Regions from separate parts of the Alteromonas sp. KUL150 genome, predicted to be linked through region 2. Evidence: predicted binding sites of a transcription regulator. Region 2 holds the regulator's gene; each other region holds the start of a gene.

Region 1 (7,489 bases), on a different contig from region 2:
GTGTAGCAGCTGGTAGGAACAAGATAGTCATAAACAACACAGCTAAAGGAAAAATGATTTTTTCGCGCTTTGATACTGGTCGAAGCTGCCCCATTTTTATCTCGCGCTCTTCTTTTGTCGTCAGAGCTCTCATAATTGGTGGCTGGATAATAGGCACTAATGCCATATAGGAATAGGCGGCTACGGCAATAGCACCAAGCAAGTCGGGAGCAAGCCTCGAAGCTAAGAAAATCGCCGTAGGCCCATCTGCGCCGCCTATAATAGCAATAGCGCTTGCATCCTTTAACGTAAACTCGAAACCTGGGATCAGGTTTAAAGCGATAGCGCCAAACAAGGTTGCAAAAATCCCAAACTGCGCCGCTGCGCCAAGTAACAACATTTTAGGGTTTGCAATAAGTGCACTGAAATCCGTCATTGCGCCGACACCCATAAAAATGAGTAGCGGAAATACGCCGGTATCAATGCCGATTTTATAGATGTAATGAAGCAAACCACCCGCTTCAGAAAACCCAGCAATCGGAATATTCGTCAACAACGCACCGAAACCGATGGGCAATAAAAGCAATGGCTCGAACTTTTTCACAATGGCTAGGTACAGTAAACCAAAGCCTACGGCCATCATTATTAGCTGGCCCGCTTCAAAATGCGCAAGCGCGGTACTATCCCAAAGTACCATTAACTTATCCATGCATTACCCCAATAAGATTAACGGTTGGCCACTTGTTACAGCATCACCTTCACCTACGACAATGTCGGTAACTGTCCCGGTGTATGCTGAACGAATCTCAGTCTCCATCTTCATGGCTTCGAGGATCATCACCACATCACCTTCTGATACGCTGTCACCGTTTCTTACCAAGATTTTAAACACGTTACCCGCTAATGGCGCATCAATAGACTCTGACGAGGCTGCAGCAGCTGGTGCTGCGCTACTCGCTGGAACTTGGGGCTGCGTATTTCCACCGCTAGCAGGAGTCACACTTGTTAAGGTACCAGAAGGAGCAACTTCGACGCGATACACCTTACCATCTACATTGACATCATAAGTTTCTGACGAGTTAGATGCCTTTACGTTTGACGTGGCTTTAACCGGCTGCGATGGACTAGAGCTTGCTGAGTCTTGTTCACCAGGCGCTGGTTCAAATGCATCTGGATTACCGCGATTTTCAATAAACTTAAGGCCGATTTGGGGAAACAATGCGTAAGTAAGCACATCATCAATTTTATCCTCTGCCAGAGAAAGTTGCTTTTTCTCTGCCAAAGCATCAAGTTCTTTACTAAGCGTATCAAGTTCTGGTGCAATGTTATCAGCAGGACGACACGTTATTGGCTCTGCGCCATCAAGCACACGTTCCTGCAATGCTTTGTTGACCGGAGCAGCCGTAGCACCGTACTCGCCTTTCAGTACGCCAGCCGTTTCTTTTATGATACTTTTGTAGCGCTCGCCAGTAAGCACGTTAAGTACCGACTGTGTGCCCACAATTTGTGATGTTGGAGTGACAAGCGGGATGAACCCCAAATCTTCGCGCACTCTAGGAATTTCCTTAAGTACCTCCTCAAACTTATCCTCAGCGCCTTGCTCTTTAAGCTGACTTTCCATATTGGTTAGCATTCCGCCTGGCACTTGCGCTAAGAGAATTCGCGCATCAACGCCTTTAAGGCTGCCTTCAAACTGGCTATATTTCTTTCTCACCTCTCTGAAATAGCTAGCAATATCCTCAAGCTCAGGTAGCGATATGCCGGTATCGCGCTCAGTGCCCTCTACAATAGACACCATAGTTTCTGTTGCGCTGTGGCCATACGTCATGCTCATTGAAGAGATTGCCGTGTCCAGCATATCAATCCCCGCATCAATCGCTTTTTGGTACGTTGCCGTACTAAGCCCCGTTGTTGCGTGACACTGCATAGCAATAGGCACGCTCACCGTCTCTTTTAAGCCAGTAATCAATGCTTCACATTCATAAGGCTTTAGAAGCCCGGCCATGTCTTTTACGCAAATAGAGTGAACACCTAAATCTTCAAGCTGTTTTGCCATGTCTAACCAAAGCTTAAGGTTATGAACTGGACTGACAGTATAAGAGATAGTGCCCTGAGCATGTGCGCCGCTGTCTATCGTTGCTTTGATCGCTGTTTTTAAATTACGAATGTCGTTCATGGCATCGAAGATCCTGAACACGTCAACGCCGCTTTCGTGGGCTCGTTCGACAAAACGTGTCACTACATCGTCAGCGTAATGGCGATATCCCAGCAGGTTTTGCCCGCGAAGGAGCATTTGTTGTTTAGTGTTAGGCATTGCCGCTTTAAGCTTTCTAATCCGTTCCCAAGGGTCTTCGCCTAGGTAACGAATACATGCATCAAAAGTAGCACCTCCCCATGACTCTACCGACCAAAAGCCAGCTTTATCTAATTTTTCCGCTATGGGAAGCATATCCTCGATACGCATACGCGTAGCAAGAAGCGATTGATGGGCATCACGCAGGACTAGCTCGGTAAGGGCCAGAGGCTTTGACATGGTAACTCCTGATTAGGCTTATTTTTTTGAATTGTGACGATGGGTATGGATGGCTGCGGAAATAGCTGCGATAACATTTCCGTCTATTCCAGGTTGTACCGCTTGATTGTTTCTTTTTACATTAACTGAGGGCTCTTCTATTTCCCCAGGGAACGCTTCGCAAAACCGCGCTATTAAGTGTATACCTACGATAAGAAGCCCGAGAAATGAGAAAACGAACACCATTCCAATGAGCATTAATGAACCCGCTTCAACAAGCAAGCTACTGACGGATCCCGAATTCATATTCAATCCTGTTTGTATATTGGTATTTGAATAAGTATCACGAGGTTTTTTAAAAAACAACAAAACAGCATAAAAAACCAATAAAAACCCTACAGAACGCCACCATATGAAATTTAATGCATTTTTACTTAATAAAATTGCAACAAAGACTCTATAAGCTATCAGTAACTGAATTTAGGTCTCGCCCATCAATCGCTCATTTTGTAAGGCATAATCTAATGAAAGCCTATATTGTCTGAGAAGTCACTATCTAACTGCTTTGCAAAATCTTTTGCGTGCATGGCTACTAACTCGAGCTGCATGTGCCGCTCGTCTTCCGGTATGTAGGCAGGAACGTTGGCCGGTTTACCATCGCAATCTACCGCCATAAAAGTGATAAAACAGCGATTTGCCACCGTCGTTGTGTCTGCGGTCGCATCGCCAGATTTCACCACAACGTAAATATGCATGCTTGATGCGCCTGTATGAACTAAAGACGCTGTAATCTCTATTAGTTGACCAACTTTAATAGGCTTAATGAATCGGATTCCGTTAGCTGAAACCGTAACACAATAGCATTTAGACCATTGAGCTGCACACGCGTAGGCAGCTTGGTCTATCCATTTCATAACGATACCGCCGTGAACGTTCCCACCAAAGTTAACATCTGTAGGTTCTGCTAAAAATCGAAAAGTAGTGGATGGGTGTGACATAAGTTGCCTCGCTGATTACTGCTCAATTAACAGTTAAAGCTTAGCTTACTTTTTAAACAATGCACTTATAGAGGTGTTAACAAAGAAAGATAGTAATAAACAGAAATGAAAAAGCCCACCTTAAAGGTGGGCTTCTCAATATGGCGCGTGTGGAAGGATTCGAACCTCCGACCGCCTGGTTCGTAGCCAGGTACTCTATCCAGCTGAGCTACACACGCGTTAACTTGTATACTTTCGAATTTCACTCCGAAAGGTGACGCTTTTAAATTAAGTGGCGCGTGTGGAAGGATTCGAACCTCCGACCGCCTGGTTCGTAGCCAGGTACTCTATCCAGCTGAGCTACACACGCGCAAAAACTTGTTGTCGACCGTCACTACCAACGAATGATAATGGCGGAGAGGGAGGGATTCGAACCCTCGATACGCGTAATGCGTATGGTTCCTTAGCAGGGAACTGGTTTCAGCCACTCACCCACCTCTCCTTGACTGCGGGGTGCATTTTACGGATTCGTTGGCGTGAGTCAAACCTTTTTTATAAAGAAAGTGTTCGCTCGCTGTCATTTTAAACGATTCGAGCAAAAAACCAGTAATCTGCTCACAATACAAGCAATTAAATAAAATGCCCGTTGCTTTTTCTCGGCTCTTCCTAAAGTCAGATACTAAAAATTATCAATCGCTCTTCAAATTATAGCTGATGATAAACGCTTTATATCTCTTTTTATCTATTATTGCGCAATATTATCCCTTTGCGCTAACAACGAACGTCAGAAGTGAGCGAGCAACGGGCTTTAAGTCTTTATAACTCAACGCCAACAAATTAAACGCGACACACCATCGGCTGCCGCACCAAAAAACACAATGACTATTAGAAAACCATCACCGGAATAAACAGTAAAAAACAAAAAAGGCCAGCGTAATAGCTGACCTTTTCCGATGAAGCGTATAATGCAATTATTCGGCTGAACCCGGCTGACCGCCCTTTTCTGCTTGAATGCGCATGTATATTTCTTCACGGTGCACAGAAACTTCTTTTGGTGCGTTAACACCGATACGTACCTGATTCCCTTTTACGCCAAGAACAGTGACAGTTACATCGTCACCAACCATAAGCGTTTCACCAACTCGACGAGTCAAAATAAGCATTCTCTTGCTCCTGTTCCTTAATACTGAACGTCATCCCTAAGATTTACCAACCCACCAGCACGACCCGATGGGGGCGACGGTGATTCCATGTTTTTGCGTCACTTCAAAAACTCACCGTTATATACGTAAATAATTATAGCTTATCTTGTAACCAAGCGTTAACCGAATCGAGTGCTTGCTGCAAGTTTTCTGGGTTGTCGCCGCCGGCTTGTGCCATATCTGGACGACCGCCACCTTTTCCACCGACCTGAGATGCAACAAAGTTAACCAATTCACCAGCTTTAACCTTATTGATTAGATTCTTCGTAACGCCCGCAATCAAATTAACCTTTGATTCATTCGCTACACCTAATACTACGATCCCCTCGCCAATTCGGTTCTTTATATCGTCCATCATTGAGCGTAGTGACTTAGCTTCAACGCCCTCTAAATTCGCTATAAGAACTTTAACGCCATTTATTTCTACTGCATTACTAAGCATATCAGCACCTTGCTGACTCGCCAGTTTTTGTTTCGCAGAATTGAGCGCTTTTTCTAGTTCTTTAGTCTGATTTTGTAGAGAAACTACGCGTTCGACTACATTTTGGCTGTCTGTTTTCAATAATGCAGACAATGAAGACAGTGTGGCTTGTTGCGTTTGCACGACTTCAAGTGCGTGTTCGCCAGTGACTGCTTCGATGCGTCGAACGCCAGATGCAATACCTGCCTCACTCGTAATTTTAAACAAACCAATATCACCAGTTCGGGTAACATGAGTACCACCACATAGCTCAACAGAGAATGGACCCATAGTTACCACACGAACTTTTTCGTCGTACTTCTCTCCAAATAGTGCCATTGCGCCTGAAGCTTTGGCTTCGTCTAAGTCCATAAGTTCAGTGGCTAGCGTGTGATTTGCTCGTATTTCTTGGTTAACTCGTCGCTCAATCTCCACAAGCTGCTGTGCCGTTACCGCTTCAAAATGAGAGAAATCAAAACGCATTCGTGGCGCTTCAACCAATGAACCTTTCTGCGTTACGTGCTCACCTAGAATTTCACGCAATGCTGCATGAAGTAAGTGCGTAGCACTGTGGTTCTTTTTAATTGCTTCGCGGTTAGCGAGGTCTATAGCAGCTGTTGCCGTGTCGCCTTTAGTAACCTTTCCTTTCACTACACCTTTATGTGCAAACGCATTGCCCATTTTCTGAGTGTCGGTTACAACAAACTCCCCGTTAGCTACGCGAAGTACGCCTTTATCGCCGGCTTGACCACCACTTTCTGCGTAGAACGGCGTGCTGTCTAATACCACAACACCTTCTTGACCATCTTCTAGCGTATCAACAAATGCATTGTCGGCAATAAGCTCAACAACATTTGCCTGACCTTCTACATCGGTGTACCCGGTGAATGATGTCGTGTGATCGATGGCGAGTTTGCTATTGTAGTCTGCGCCAAAGTTGCTTGCCTGCTGTGCTCGGGCACGCTGCGCCTGCATGGCAGCTTCAAACCCTTCTTCATCAATTTTGAGGTCGTGCTCACGCGCCACATCATTTGTTAAGTCAGTAGGGAAGCCGTAGGTGTCGTAAAGCTTAAACACCACATCTCCGGGCACGGTATCGCCTTCTAGAGTTTCCAGCGTATCGTTTAGAATCGCCATGCCTCGGGCTAACGTTTTGCTAAACTGCTCTTCTTCCACACGAAGTACTTTTTCAATTACCGGCAACTGGTCTACAAGTTCTGGATACGCCTCACCCATTTCTTTGGCAAGTGATGCAACAAGTTTGTAAAAGAAGATATCGTTTGCGCCAAGCTGGTAGCCATGACGAACCGCACGACGAATGATACGACGTAAAACGTATCCGCGGCCTTCATTCGATGGCATAACGCCATCGCAAATTAAGAAGCTGCATGAACGAATGTGGTCAGCAATAACACGAAGTGATTTGTTTTCCAAATCTTCGCTACCAACAATTGATGCTGCCGATTTAATCAAGTTTTGGAACAGGTCAATCTCGTAGTTACTGTGCACGTTCTGCAAGATAGCTGAAATACGCTCAAGGCCCATGCCCGTATCGATAGAAGGCTTAGGAAGTGGCTCCATGGTACCGTCAGCTTGTTTGTTAAACTGCATGAATACCAAGTTCCAAATTTCGATAAAACGGTCACCGTCTTCTTCAGGTGTTCCTGGAGGACCACCCCAAATGTGCGCACCGTGGTCGTAGAAGATTTCAGAACAAGGGCCACATGGGCCGGTATCGCCCATAGACCAGAAGTTATCTGACGTGCTGATGCGAATAATCTTTTCTTTTGGCACGCCAATATGGTTTTCCCATATATCAAAAGCTTCGTCATCTTCAGAGTAAACGGTAACCAGCAGCTTTTCTTTTGGCAGACCAATTTCTTTGGTAAGGAAATTCCACGCAAACTCTATTGCTTCTTTTTTGAAATAATCGCCAAAGCTAAAGTTGCCCAGCATTTCAAAAAAGGTGTGGTGACGAGCAGTGTAGCCTACGTTCTCAAGGTCATTATGTTTACCACCAGCACGAACGCAGCGCTGAGACGATACCGCACGGGTATAACTGCGCTTCTCTGCGCCTAAGAAGCAGTCTTTAAACTGGTTCATGCCCGCGTTGGTAAAAAGAAGTGTGGGATCATCTGCCGGTACCAGTGACGAGCTTGCCACCGCTTGGTGGCCATGGCTTTTAAAATAATCGATAAACTTGTTACGTAAGTCAGCAGTTGATAATGTCATTGAAAACCTAACTTCCTTTATTCTATTAACGACGAGTGCTATTTGCCTGTTTTACTGAGCGTTATAATCAGGGCGTTTGCCATTACGCAATGTGCAATGCCGCATTACAATTCTCTGAATAAATTAA
Region 2 (7,489 bases):
ACACACTGTATACACGCAAAAAGTGCAAAGAATATAAAAAAGATAAAAGGCTTAGGCTTCCAGTTGAGAGATTTATTACTCATTAGTTACAGCCTTCTTCAAGTGTAATCGTTTTGTAATAAGGCCTTGGGTGTGACATAGCTATCTCGTTTACAACCGTTTGCATGGCACAAAATAGATCCGTGTTTTGCGTCAGCATTTTTAAGTACCACTGCATGCCGCTAACATCCTCTTGAAGGGGCGTTGCATAGTTTTTGGAAAAGTTCTCACTATCTTCTTCAGCCCAATAGGACGAAATTATATCGATTTCGCCGGCGAGTAAGGCTCGCCTCAATTCTTGATGAGAACTGTAGTAAACAATGTTTACGTTGCTGTCACTTAACCCAATATTCTGTATCACGGTTTTCGGCACAATGTGGCCAGAGCGGCTGCTTGGATAATCTAAAAGTCCAATGCTTTTTCCTAGCAAATACTCTTTTGAAAGCAGTGGTCGTTCTCTCAAGGCAATAAAAAACGCTGAATAATCTGGATGGGAAGCTAGTTTCGTTAACCCATATATCTGATCTGCGCCAAACGCATCAACCACATTACTTTTTACCAGCGCCAAGTTAACCACGCCGTGGTTAATGTAACGGAAGGTGTCATAGTCGCTTTGACCGATAGTTACCTTCACCTCGCCATATTGACGCTTGATGATTTTATCATCACACAAACGCTCGCTAGCCATTTCTGCGATTCTGCCATCGGTAACATAAACAGAAAAAACATCATTGTTACCCTCAAGACCAGTCTTGCAGGTTATGTAATGACCAGTTTGTGGCGCGATATCGCCATACGATGCAGAATTTAGAAAATAGTTTATCGAACCACAACTAACAGCGGCCAAAATAAAAATTATCCATTTTCCTGAAGCAACAATTCTGAAATTAGTCAAAAAAACGACCGAATGAATTAACGATTTATAATGTGATTTCATCAGTTAAGGTTATTTATTGCAATAGGTAAGTTTATTTTAATGTGTTAATGTATTAATAATTAAAGGTTTTTTATGGGTAAACCTGATTTTTATTAAACGCTGTTTATTAGTTGCCCGTCTGTCAAGAATAGATCCAGCAAATCGAAGCGGGTCAGCAATAATAATAACAAGTAAATTAACTTGACCATGTGGTCAAGAAAAAATTTGCAAACTCAATAATCTCGTACGATTGCTGTTAAATAAAAATGTAAAAGTGTAATAAAAATGACATGAACCTTGACGACAATTCATCAGGTTCCGGTTAAGATGCAAGCACACTGCGTGATTTATGTGCAGTCTTTGGCCGAAAAAAAGAATTTTAAACAAAAAGGGAAACACACACATGAGCTCATCAGCTAAGTTCAGCCGCATCGCGGCTGCGGTTGCGCTGTCAATCGGTTTGTCGACCACTGCAATGGCGCAAGAAACGTCATCTGCAATGGAAGGCCGCATCCTTACCCCTACAGGTGCACCTGCTGCGGGAACATCTGTTACAGTTATTCACGAACCTACTGGTACAGCCCGTGAAGTAACTGTGGGTGCTAACGGTACGTTTAACCTTCGCGGTCTTCGCGTTGGTGGACCTTACAGAATTGTTGTTGATTCTGACGAGTACCAAGACACCACAATCGACAGCGTATTCCTAGAGCTAGGTAACCCATTTGGCGTTAACCTTACTCTAGAAGATGCAAGTGATATCGAAGTTATCTCTGTTAGCGGCAGTTCACTAGCTGCAACAGCGTTTGGTGCGACGGGGCCACAGACGGTATTTAATCTTGAAGCACTAGAAAATACTCCTGCTATTAACCGTAGCATCGGCGATATCGTTCGTGTTGACCCTCGAGTTTTCGTTGATGAAAGCTTCAACGACTCAATTAGTTGTGGTGGTGCGAGCCCGCGTAACAACAGCTTGACCCTAGATGGTATTCGTATGAATGACAACTTTGGTCTAAACAGCAATGGCTTCCCAACTGAGCGTATGCCTTTCTCTTACGATGCAATTCAACAAGTAGCGGTTGAGCTTGCTCCTTTCGACGTAGAATACGGCGGCTTCACTGCGTGTAATATCAACGCAGTAACCAAATCAGGTACAAACGAAGTTCACGGTGGTGTTTTCTATGACTTTACGTCTGACTCTTACCGTGGCGACGAAGTTGACAGCGTAGAGCGTGACAACGGTAACTACACTGAAAAACGTTACGGGTTCAACGTTGGTCTTCCACTAATTAAAGATAGCCTTTTCCTTTTTGCTGCATATGAGAAGCTTGAAGGCGTTCAGTTATATGATTACAACGCGCTAGGTAGCCGTGTAACTCAAGACGACATCAACCAAGTTACTCAAATTGCGCAAAACGTTTACGGCTACGATGTTGGTGGCACACCAGGTTCTGCACCAGTTGAAGATGAAAAGATTCTAATCAAATTAGACTGGAACATTAATGCTGATCACCGTGCTTCATTGGTATACAACTGGAACGACGGTTTCAGCGTAAGTCAGTCTGATGGTGGTTCAACTAACCTTTCTCTTAGCAACCACTTCTACGAGCGTGGCGCTGAGCTAACTACGATTGTTGGTTCACTATACTCAAACTGGACTGACGATTTTACGACAGAACTTCGTATCGGTCACACTGACCTAGATAATCGTCAGCAGTCACTAGACGCGGCTTCTGGTTTTGCTGAAGCGCAAATTGAAACAGACGGCGGCGGTCGTATCTATATCGGTCCTGATGATTCTCGTCAGTCTAACGACCTTAACTATGAAGTATTCAACTTCAAGCTTGCTGGTACTTATTTCTGGGGTGACCACGAAGTTACAGCTGGTGTTGAATATGAAGAAACTGACGTATTTAACTTGTTCATGCAGCACACGGTAGGTGAATACCGTTTCAGAAGTATTGAAGACTTTGAAGCTGGCTTGGTTGACCGTATTTACTACAACAACTCAGCGGGTACAAACAACCCAGCTGACGCTGGCGCGTCTTTTGCGTTCGATATTACTACGTTCTATGTTCAAGACGAGTTTTATCTAACCGACGACCTAAAAATTATGGCAGGTCTTCGTTATGATACTTACGGCTCAGACGACACGCCTCGCCTGAATGAAAACTTCACTGAACGCTATGGCTTTGCCAATACGGCTAACGTAGACGGTATCGACCTTCTTCAACCACGCTTTGGCTTTACTTATACAGTTAATGAAAGCTTAGAGCTACGCGGTGGTTTGGGTCTTTACTCTGGTGGTAACCCGAACGTTTGGATTTCGAATGCTTACTCAAACGACGGTGTGACGAACATCGGTACGCGTGAAAGACAAATTGATGGTTTCGTAAGCGGTACTACTTCATTGTTTGACTTAGCGCTAACGGGCCAAGGTCGTCCAATCTTCGACGTACCACAAGATCTATTTGACGAAGTGGCGAACACTAGTCTTACAGATGGTGACGGAAACACGAATGCAACTGACCCAGACTTTGAAATTCCGTCTGAGTGGAAGTACGCGTTAGGCTTCACCTACGTGACTGAGAACGACTACCTAATCAATGCCGATATGATCTATACCGATCGCCAAGACTCAGCGATTGTTAGAGACGCAAACATCGTTTACTCAGGTCAAAACCGTTTTGATGGTCGTCCAATTTACGAGCGCATTGACGCAGACCGTAACGAGACGTCTGACTTTATTCTTGGTAACGTGGATTCAAGTGACGACGGTAGCTCGCTTGTACTTTCAATCGGCGTAAGCAAAGAATGGGATAATGGTTTCGACATGGCTGCATCATATGCTTATGTTGACGCTGAAGATGCTAACCCGATGACAAGTGCAGTTGCGTTCTCGAACTACGCTAACTTTGCAACTAGCGATCCTAACAATCCATCTGCAGCAACGTCTGACTACGCTGTTGGCAACCGTTTCAATTTCTCACTAGGCTATACAGCTGAGTTCTTTGACGGTTATGCAACGCGTTTCAACTTGTTTGCAACGGCTAACGAAGGTAAGCCTTTCTCTTACGTTCACAGCAACAACTCAGCGTTCCCTTGGGATGGTGTGTTTGCTCGTCAGCTTATTTACATTCCTGAAGTAAACGACCCGAACGTAGTGTTTGTTGATCAGACAAACCGTGATGGTGATGTACTTCAAACAGCTGAAGTTGCTGAAGCTGCATTCAATCGTTGGGTTGAAGATAATGGCTTCGAACGCGGCGAGATCCTTGAGCGTAACAGTGAAACTGCTGACTGGTGGTTTAAAGCTGACCTACGTGTATCTCAAGAGCTTCCTGGCTTCTATGAAGGTCACACAGCAAGCGCGTTCTTCGTAATCGAAAACTTGACTAACTTAATCAACGACCAGTGGGGCGACTTCCGTCAGGGTAGCTTCGGTGGTGATCAAGTGTTAGAAGCAAACTTCAATGACGCAGGTCAATACGAGTACAGTGCATTCTCAAGACCAGAGCAGAGCGTATCTCGCGGTCCATCACTTTGGGAAATCCGCGTAGGTGTTAACTACCGCTTCTAAGAAGTAGTAAACACTAACTACAAGTTGTAGTGTTAGGTGCCACTCTCCTTAACAGGAAGTGGCACTTTTTTATGCCTGCGATTTATCTCACTCATTTGCTACTAATCGATCCTTCTCTTCTTTTATGATCTAAGACCCTTCACCACACGAATTAATTGGCGTTACATTTTTTAAATGCTCGCAAGGAGGGCTTATGTCAAAACGTATGTTAATGGTAATGACGTCTCACGAAATTATGGGCGACACGGGTGAGAAAACAGGTATGTGGCTAGAGGAGTTCGCCGCACCTTATTACGCATTTAAAGACCAAGGTTATACAATTACATTGGCCTCGCCGATGGGAGGGCAGGTTCCGATTGATCCTAACAGTCTATCTGACGATGCCATGACAGATGATGCAATTCGATACACGAAAGATGAGTTAGCGCGTAGTGCAATCGCTTCGACTATTCCGCTTGAAGATGTTCGTGCTGAAGAATTCGACGCGGTATTTTATCCTGGCGGTCATGGACCATTGTGGGACCTCTCAGATAACGCGCACTCCATCAAATTGATTGAAGAGACTATCGCTGCTAATAAACCCGTCGGGGCAGTTTGTCACGCTCCAATCGTGCTGAAGGATGTAAAAACTCCTGATGGCAAGTATTTAGTAGACGGCAAAGCGGTAACCGGTTTTTCAAATAGCGAAGAAGCTGCAATGGAACTCACTGATGTAGTGCCTTACCTAGTTGAAGATGAGTTAGTCAAGAAAGGCGGAAATTATGAAAGTGCAGATGATTTTGCTGTGAAGGTTTGTACTGATGGTCTATTGGTTACCGGTCAAAATCCGCCATCGTCACGCCCAGCAGCAGACGCGCTCATTAAGCTTCTGTCCTAATTAACGTGCTAATACTAAAAATGAAGAAACCGCCTTATTACGGCGGTTTCTTTGTTTTGCGAAGCCATAATTTCGTTCAAAGCGCTCTTTAGTCAATGGCACTTTTACTTATATTGATAGACAGAAGCATTTTTTTAAACGTTCTCAAACAGGTCTTCAACCCGCTGTCTTAGCTCTTCTATTTTAGATACATCTGCGGGGGCAATAAATATTGTATCATCGCCGGCAATGGTACCTAACACACCGTCTTTTTTGCTCAAAGAATCTAGCAAGCGCGCGATAAGCTGAGCAGCACCTGGACTCGTTCTGATAATCACCATCACATTGTTGTGCACAATGTCTAATACGAGCTGTTTTAACGGGCTTTTAGCCGTTGGCATACCAAGCTCAGGGGGAAGGCAATAAACCATGTCACCACGGGCGTTACGCGTTCTTACCGCACCAAACTTGCTCAGCATTCTTGATATTTTTGACTGGCTGATATTGTCAAAGCTTTGCGACTTCAAAGCATCCACAATTTCGCCTTGTGAACCGTAACTTTCCGCTTTGAGAATCTCTTTAAAAGCCTTGATGAGTTGCTCTTGTTTTGCGTTTGCCATTAGCGCTCTTTTCTTTTCTGAGGGTTATCGTTAGGAATTATATTTAGTATGCGTATATTGTGCCGCACAGGTGGACTTTGCGCAATTTCTTTGCATAATCATTCATGATAATGAATATCGAATAAAAATCGCCATAAATAACGTTAATAAGACGATCCGGTGATTGAGTTTTCCCCCGCGTTGCATTAGTGTGACGTTCCGTTTAAATACGTGAAGTAATCCCATAGGAGAAATGGTATGAAAGTAGCCGTGTTAGGTGCTGCCGGTGGTATTGGTCAGGCGCTGTCTTTGTTGTTGAAAACACAATTGCCAGCAGGTTCAGATTTAGCGCTTTACGACGTTGCGCCAGTAGTTCCTGGTGTTGCCGTTGATTTGAGCCACATCCCAACTGCGGTAAAAGTAACCGGTCACGGTAAAGATGACCTTGCTGGTGCACTTACTGGAGCAGACGTTGTTCTTATTCCAGCAGGTATGCCTCGTAAGCCAGGTATGGATCGTTCTGATCTGTTCAACATCAACGCCGGCATTGTTAAAAACCTAATTGAAGGTGTAGCTGATAACTGCCCGAACGCGTGTGTTGGTATCATCACTAACCCAGTGAACACTACTGTAGCTATTGCAGCTGAAACGCTAAAAGCAAAAGGCGTTTACGACAAGAACAAGCTTTTCGGTGTAACTACGCTTGACGTTATCCGTGCTGAAACTTTCGTTGCTGAACTTAAAGGTGTAGACGTATCTTCAGTGCACGTACCGGTAATCGGTGGTCACTCTGGTACAACTATCCTTCCTCTACTTTCACAAGTTGAAGGCGTTGAGTTTACTGACGAAGAAGTGTCTAGCCTAACTACTCGTATCCAGAATGCGGGTACTGAAGTTGTTGAAGCAAAAGCGGGCGGTGGCTCTGCAACCCTATCTATGGGTCAAGCAGCAGCGCGCTTCTGTTTATCTCTAGTTGCAGCAATGCAAGGTGAGAACGTGGTTGAGTACACTTACGTACAAACTGACGACAGCGACGACGCAGCATTCTTCGCACACCCAGTTCGCCTAGGTGCAAACGGTGTTGAAGAAATCTTGCCATACGGCGAGCTAAGCGCATTTGAAGAAAAAGCGAAAAACGACATGCTTGAAGGCCTACGCGGCGACATCAAGCTAGGCGTTGACTTCGTAAACGGCTAATCGGTGAGTGTCATTGGCGGGCCTTTGAACGTAGGCACGCCGTGAATACTTCCCTGTAGGCTTCGCCACCGCTTCCCTGCGGTGGAGAGCCTACTTATCAAAGCCCCGCCACCTCCAAACACCTCAATAGCCTAATCACTGAAGTTTTTTTAGAAAAGAGCAGTCTGTTACGACCTTACTTATCGAGCTTTTTTTGTTGCATCTTTGTAGACATTGCGACGGCGTTTGTGGTGCAAGTTTACTTATCAAAACTTCTCTCAGCCCCAAATCTCATTTTTCTATATTTATAGATTTATTACCCACAG
Region 3 (7,489 bases), on a different contig from region 2:
AAAATGACGCGCTTGGCCCTTTGCGCACATTTAACGTGTTTGCGCTTACGCTAGCCACGCGACCTTTTATGTTATGTACAGTATTTTCAGATCTCTCATGGGTTTCTTGACGCAAAGCGATCTCATTGTTTAGGCCATCTTTATATGAGTGCGACTCCTGCTTATATGCACCTAACATCAACAATTTTCGTAATGCTTCCATGGGAAAGGCCGGGCCGGGATCAACCTTTCGAGAAGGCGCAATTTCTTCATGTCCAATCAATGTAGAAATTGGATAGTGAGCACAAAGCAAACGACAAAGGCTTGCTGTTGTGGCAATTTGAATATCCGTATATTTATGCCAATAGCCCATAACGGATTGATTAGGGTGAAGTGCTTCTATCGTTTCGCTCTTTTCGTAACGCCTGCCAAACCAGCTTTCAAAGAGACCGTCGTCTCTCGGCTCTAGCTGACCCGCGTTATCTAGCTCGATGCCTATTGAGTAGCGGTTTAAGTCAGTTCTTCCAGCATAAGCGCTTACACCAGCATGCCATGCTATTTGATTGGTCGGCAGCAATTGCACAATGTCACCGTTTCGGCCAATGACGAAATGGGCGGAAACGCCACTATCTGCACTAGTGAGGACATCGACTGACGATTGCAAACTGCTTCCCGCGGTAAAGTGAATGACAATGGTATCAGGAGCGTTAGACTCAAATGGTCCAGAAGTATTTGGCGACGATTTAAAGCTCACGTTCTCGCCTACCAATCTGTGTTCAGCGAGCCTCAGTGAAGTTTTAGGCAGTGTGGACAGGGGCATTATCTCATCTTCCTTAATAGTTGCGTCTATCGCTACGACAGTGAATTTTTATTCTTCAATTTTTACCGAAACGCTCGCTTGCCGGCCAATTCAGAGTGTAATGTCGAAGTACCTATTATTGCATTAACACCATATCCAACTTTACACCAGGTTATTTTTTAACCAACATAGCAAACCTCTTATGTAACCGGAACTAAAACTTTACAATTTAATAAAAATACAGCCCAACCCATCATTGACAACATAAAATGACAACTAAAAAGCATATTTATTCACGATGATTATACAAACGAAAACTATTATCGTTTAGACGGTGCCATTTAATTGAATTTCTAGGCTTATAACAATTTTGTTACAAACCTAAAATAAATAATGCAAATTATTGAAATTAAACAATTAATTTATATTTATACTAAAAGCTAAGAAGCCGAGCAATTTTAGCGTTTGATTTTAGTTTTCAATGTGGGTATTTTGTACGGCCCGCATCGCAATAATGCATAAAAATGCGGAAACGACTGGTAATCCTCTAATAATAAATAACGACAAGAAAGGCGCGCACTGTAAGCAATAACGCTAGCAGGCTAAAAGACGTCTAATAATGTTGTGATACGCAAACCTAGGCGCATCTACACGCAACGCATACCTTGCCCAGTCAAAAGGTTGAAGGAGTTAAGAGATGAGTTTATATAATCCCAATGATTCCCGGGACAACTGTGGGTTTGGCTTAATCGCTCACACTCATGGGGAAGCCAGTCATGAATTGGTAACAACTGCTATACACGGCCTTGACCGTATGCAGCATCGCGGCGGTATCGCCGCCGACGGGAAAACCGGTGACGGCTGTGGTTTATTACTACAGAAACCGGATGCGTTCTTCCATGCAATCGCCGAAGAAAATGGCTGGAAACTCAGCAAAAAATACGGCGTGGGCATGATTTTCTTAAGTCAGGACCCAGTGCTTGCGCAAGCCGCGCGTGAAGTACTTAATGAAGAACTAGAAAAAGAAACATTATCAGTAGTGGGTTGGCGCGAAGTGCCTGTCGACCGCTCAGTACTGGGTGAATTAGCGCTAACGGGCGTTCCGCAAATCGAACAGGTGTTCGTTAACGCACCTGCAGGCTGGAGAAAACGCGACCTAGAACGTCGTTTGTATATGATCCGCCGCCGAGCAGAAAAGCGTCTTGAACAAGATCCCGATTTTTATGTGGCTTGTCTTTCAGGCCTTGTAACAATCTACAAAGGCTTGGTAATGCCGAAAGACTTGCCTGCCTTTTATCACGATCTTGCCGACGAGCGTATGCAAAGCGCAATCTGCGTATTCCACCAGCGCTTCTCAACAAACACATTACCACGCTGGCCGCTAGCTCAGCCTTTCCGTTTCCTTGCGCATAATGGTGAAATTAACACTATTAAAGGTAACCGCGACTGGGCAATGGCACGTGCTGCTAAATTCTCAACGCCACTTATTCCAGACCTTAAAGATGCAGCACCTTTTGTTAATACTGAAGGTTCAGACTCATCATCGCTGGATAACATGCTGGAGCTATTCTTAGCCGGCGGTATGGATTTATTCCGTGCTATGCGGTTACTTGTTCCACCCGCCTATCAAAACAACAAGACCATGGACGATGATCTTCGTGCATTTTACGAGTTCAACTCTATGCACATGGAACCATGGGACGGCCCAGCGGGTATCGTTTTAACTAACGGTCGCCACGTTGCCTGTAACCTTGATAGAAATGGTCTACGTCCTGCTCGTTACGTTATTACTAAGAACGGTTTCATTACCCTTGCCTCTGAAGTAGGTATTTGGGATTACGAGCAGGCCGACGTTATCGAAAAAGGTCGAGTTGGCCCAGGTGAAATGCTTGCTGTAGATACCTACACGGGCAAAATCTGGCGTTCTACCGAAATTGATGACGACCTCAAGGCTCGCCATCCTTATAAAGAGTGGTTAGATAAACACATTCGCCGACTTACACCTATCGAGGAGCTTGATGCCTCTCTTATTGGTAAGCGTGTATTTAATGATGACGCTATGGCGGTGTATCACAAGCTGCACGCCTATAGCTACGAAGAAATTCAGCAGGTTGTGAAAGTGCTAGCGAAAGACGGTCAAGAAGCCGTTGGCTCAATGGGTGACGACACGCCAATGGCGGTTATGTCATCGCGTCAGCGCACAATCTATGACTATTTCCGTCAACAGTTTGCACAGGTTACTAACCCGCCTATCGATCCGCTACGTGAGAATCACGTAATGTCGCTGGCAACCTGTATTGGACGTGAACAAAACGTATTTAGTGAAACGTCAGGTTACGCTGACCGAGTATTGTTCGACTCGCCAATATTGATGTATACCGACCTTAAACAGCTGCGTGAATTCAACCCAGACAACTACTACTCTGAAGTGGTAGAGCTTCAATATGCACCGCAAGAAGGTTTGAAGAAAGCCATTGAGCGCGTATGTAATGAAGTAGAAATGCTGGTTAAAAACAAACGCGCTGCGTTCGTTATTCTGTCTGACAGAAACATTAAACAAAACCGCTTAGTTATCCCTGCAGCAATGGCAGTGGGTGCCGTTCAGCGCCGTTTGGTAGAAAAGTCACTGCGCTGCGACGCGAACGTTGTTGTTGAAACGGCAAGCGCCCGCGATCCGCATCACTTTGCCGTACTTATCGGCTTGGGTGCAACCGCGGTTTACCCATTCCTTGCATACGAAACTATCGAGCAGCTTTGCGAAAAAGGCGAGCTAGACATTTCTCCTATGCAGGCCACGTTGAACTACCGTAAGGGTATCAATAAAGGCTTGTATAAGATCATGTCTAAGATGGGTATTAGCACTGTAGCTAGCTATCGTAGCTCTAAGCTCTTTGAAGCAGTGGGCGTGAATAACGAAGTGATGAAGCTTTGTTTCAAAGGCGTGACGTCGCGTATTCAAGGTGCAGGCTTCGATGACTTCCATCAAGACCTTATTAACCTCAATCGCATAGCGTGGCTCAAGCGTAAATCAGTAGACCACGGCGGCTTGCTAAAATATGTACATGGCGGCGAATACCACGCCTATAACCCTGACGTAGTTAGCACGCTTCAAAAAGCGGTGGTGTCAGGTAACTACGACGACTATCAGCAATACGCTAAGCTAGTTAACGAGCGTGCACCTGCGCACATTCGCGACTTGCTAGCCATCAACCCTAATTGCGATCCTATTGATATTAGCGAAGTAGAAGCACCGGAAAATCTATTCCCTCGCTTTGATACCGCAGCAATGTCAATTGGTGCATTAAGCCCTGAAGCCCATGAAGCGCTGGCGATTGCCATGAACCGCTTGGGCGGTCAGTCAAACTCGGGGGAAGGTGGTGAACACCCTTCTCGATTTGGTACTGAAAAGAACTCTAAAATTAAGCAGGTTGCATCAGGTCGTTTTGGTGTAACGCCTCATTATTTGGTTAACGCTAACGTTATTCAAATTAAAGTGGCGCAAGGTGCAAAACCCGGTGAAGGTGGTCAGCTTCCTGGCGACAAAGTAAATAAGTACATCGCACAGCTACGTTTCTCTGTGCCGGGTGTAACTCTTATTTCACCGCCTCCACACCACGATATCTATTCAATTGAAGATTTAGCGCAGCTAATTTTCGATTTGAAACAGGTTAATCCAACGGCGCTGATATCAGTTAAGCTAGTATCTGAGCCGGGTGTAGGTACGATCGCAACGGGCGTAGCAAAAGCTTATGCCGACCTTATCACCGTTTCAGGTTACGACGGCGGTACAGGTGCAAGCCCGCTAACATCGGTTAAGTATGCAGGTAGCCCATTTGAATTAGGTTTATCTGAAACTCAGCAAGCACTTATCGAAAATGGACTACGCCACAAGGTTCGCGTTCAAACCGACGGTGGTTTGAAAACCGGTCTTGATGTTGTAAAAGCAGGTATCTTAGGTGCGGAAAGCTTTGGCTTTGGTACAGGCCCAATGGTGGCTTTAGGTTGTAAATACTTGCGTATTTGCCACCTAAACAACTGTGCAACCGGTGTAGCAACGCAGGATCAAAAGCTGCGTGACGACCACTTCATCGGCCTACCAGACATGGTAATGAACTACTTTAAGTTCATTGCTCAGGAAGTACGTGAAATCATGGCGTCGATGGGTATTGCTAAGTTCGACGACCTTGTTGGTCGCACAGAGCTACTTAGGGTGCTAGATGGCATTACTGCTAAACAAAACCGTTTAGATTTGTCTCCATTGCTAGCGCAGCCTAAAGCAGGTGAGCACACGCGTTTATTCTGCTCGCAAACGACTAACGCGCCAATTGATAAAGGCGAGCTGAATGCCCAGATGCTCAAAGACGGTCAGCAAGCTGTGGTTGAGGGCAAGTCGATTACCCTTAAATACCCAATTCGCAACACAGACCGCTCTGTAGGCGCATTGCTGTCGGGTGAAATTGCTAAACATCACGGTAACCACGACTTTGAAGATACACCTATCAAAGTTGAGCTTACTGGCACAGCAGGTCAAAGCTTTGGCGTATGGAACGCTGGCGGCCTGCATATGCACCTTGAAGGCGATGCCAACGATTATGTAGGTAAAGGGATGACCGGCGGTAAGCTGGTTATTCATCCGCCTCGCGACATCTCATACGACGCCCACGACAGCGCCATTATGGGTAACACCTGCCTTTACGGTGCAACCGGCGGTAAGCTGTTTGCTGCTGGCCGTGCCGGTGAGCGCTTTGGCGTTCGTAACTCTGGTGCCATTGCGGTAGTGGAAGGTATTGGGGATAACGGCTGCGAGTACATGACAGGCGGTATTGTGGCTGTTCTTGGTCCGGTTGGTGTTAACTTCGGTGCTGGTATGACAGGTGGTTTTGCCTATCTTATGGATGATGGCGACGATCTTGACAACCGTGTAAATGCCGAACTAGTCGATGTTATGTCAATTGAAGATAAAGCAATTCTTGCTGAGCACTTACGTGGCTTAATTAATCAGCATTACGAAGAAACAGGAAGCGAGCATTCGTTATCGTTGCTTACTGATTTCGCCGCAACGCTGAAACGCTTTAAGCTTATTAAGCCAAAAACCAGTGATGTGAAAAACTTGCTTGGTCACATCAGTCGTTCAAGTGCTGAATTACGCATTCAGGCTCAGTAAGAGGATTTAGTTTATGGCAAAGAACGTATATCAATTTGTCGATGTTGAACGTATCGATCCGCCGAAAAAGCCGATCATGGTACGCAAACATGAGTTCGCGGAAATTTATCAGCCGCTTAGCCAATCTCAAACCGAAGGCCAAGCAGATCGCTGCTTGGACTGCGGTAACCCCTATTGCGAATGGAAGTGTCCCGTGCACAACTACATTCCTCAGTGGTTGAGCTTGGCTAACGAAGGCCGAATTTTAGAAGCCGCAGAGCTTTCGCATAAAACTAACAGCTTGCCAGAGGTCTGTGGTCGCGTTTGCCCACAAGACAGGCTCTGCGAAGGCGCTTGTACGCTGAATGACGATTTTGGTGCGGTCACCATCGGTAGTATTGAAAAGTATATTACTGATACTGCGTTTAAAATGGGTTGGCGCCCAGACATGTCAGACGTGGTATGGACCGACAAAAAAGTGGCTATCGTGGGTGCAGGTCCTGCAGGCCTTGCATGTGCTGATATTCTGGTTCGTAACGGCGTTAAACCTGTCGTTTACGACAAATACGAAGAAATCGGTGGCCTACTTACGTTTGGTATTCCGTCTTTCAAATTAGAGAAAGACGTAATAAAGCTACGCCGCCAAATCTTTACCGAGATGGGTGTTGAGTTCGTACTTAATACCGAAATCGGTAAAGACATCCAGTTCCAAGACTTGCTTGATAAATACGATGCTGTTTTCCTTGGCATGGGTACCTACAAGTCGATGCAAGGCGGCTTTGACAACGAGCACGTTGAAGGTGTTTACGAAGCCCTACCTTTCCTTATCGCTAATACCAATCGCGTAATGGGCCTTGAAAAAGCCCCCTCTGATTTCATTGATATGAAAGGCAAGCGCGTAGTTGTATTAGGTGGTGGTGATACCACCATGGACTGTGTGCGTACGTCAATCCGTCAAGGCGCTGCACAGGTAACCTGCGCTTACCGTCGTGACGAAGAGAGTATGCCCGGATCACGCCGAGAAGTAGTTAACGCTAAGGAAGAAGGTGTAGAGTTTAAATTTAACCTCCAGCCGCTAGACATTGCTGTTGATGAAAACGGTAAAGCTTGTGGCGTTAAGCTCGTTAAGACAGAAATGGGGCCACCAGATGCCAATGGTCGTCGTCGCCCTGTGGAAGTAGAAGGTTCAGAGCACGTACTTGAAGCGGATGCAGTTATCATTGCGTTTGGCTTCCAACCAAGCCCGGCACCATGGTTCGGAGATTTCGGCATCATGCTTGATGAAAAAGGACGCGTACGCGCCCCTTCAGCAGGTAAGTTCGCCTTTCAAACCTCTCATCCCCAGGTGTTTGCTGGTGGCGATATGGTACGTGGTAGTGACCTGGTTGTTACTGCAATTGACGAAGGTCGTAAAGCCGCAGAAGGCATTATGGACTACATCGGCGTTTAAGCAGCACTAAAATAACCGCTAACGAAAAGCTCGATAGTCTGACTATCGAGCTTTTTTGTTTTAGCGTGCCCAGAAAATACGAAAACTGCTGAGAACATACGTTAATAGACCAAGGTTT

Evidence for each region. Region 2 encodes ArgR, which controls arginine synthesis, uptake and breakdown. Its sites were predicted from a motif close to ANTGAATANNTATTCANT; they were not measured.
Region 1: GVO62_RS12135 (OadG family protein) is a predicted target of ArgR. The motif match lies at 2,913-2,930, and genes of this name have one in related genera.
Region 3: gltB (glutamate synthase large subunit) is a predicted target of ArgR. The motif match lies at 1,292-1,309, and genes of this name have one in related genera.

The regions. Positions count from the first base shown of each region.
Region 1 covers NZ_BLIJ01000050.1:119,568-127,056, reverse strand. The annotation lists gene GVO62_RS12145 (sodium ion-translocating decarboxylase subunit beta) at 1-688, opposite strand, end outside; gene oadA (sodium-extruding oxaloacetate decarboxylase subunit alpha) at 692-2,512, opposite strand; gene GVO62_RS12135 (OadG family protein) at 2,531-2,797, opposite strand; gene GVO62_RS12130 (acyl-CoA thioesterase) at 3,013-3,489, opposite strand; tRNA gene GVO62_RS12125 (tRNA-Arg) at 3,631-3,707, opposite strand; tRNA gene GVO62_RS12120 (tRNA-Arg) at 3,762-3,838, opposite strand; tRNA gene GVO62_RS12115 (tRNA-Ser) at 3,880-3,970, opposite strand; gene csrA (carbon storage regulator CsrA) at 4,440-4,631, opposite strand; gene alaS (alanine--tRNA ligase) at 4,765-7,362, opposite strand.
Region 2 covers NZ_BLIJ01000077.1:33,064-40,552, forward strand. The annotation lists gene GVO62_RS18125 (hypothetical protein) at 1-83, opposite strand, end outside; gene GVO62_RS18130 (PhnD/SsuA/transferrin family substrate-binding protein) at 83-976, opposite strand; gene GVO62_RS18135 (TonB-dependent receptor) at 1,359-4,532, shown strand; gene GVO62_RS18140 (type 1 glutamine amidotransferase domain-containing protein) at 4,726-5,409, shown strand; gene argR (transcriptional regulator ArgR) at 5,544-6,008, opposite strand; gene mdh (malate dehydrogenase) at 6,246-7,184, shown strand.
Region 3 covers NZ_BLIJ01000018.1:68,926-76,414, reverse strand. The annotation lists gene GVO62_RS03765 (N-acetylmuramoyl-L-alanine amidase) at 1-799, opposite strand, end outside; gene gltB (glutamate synthase large subunit) at 1,476-5,942, shown strand; gene GVO62_RS03755 (FAD-dependent oxidoreductase) at 5,956-7,371, shown strand.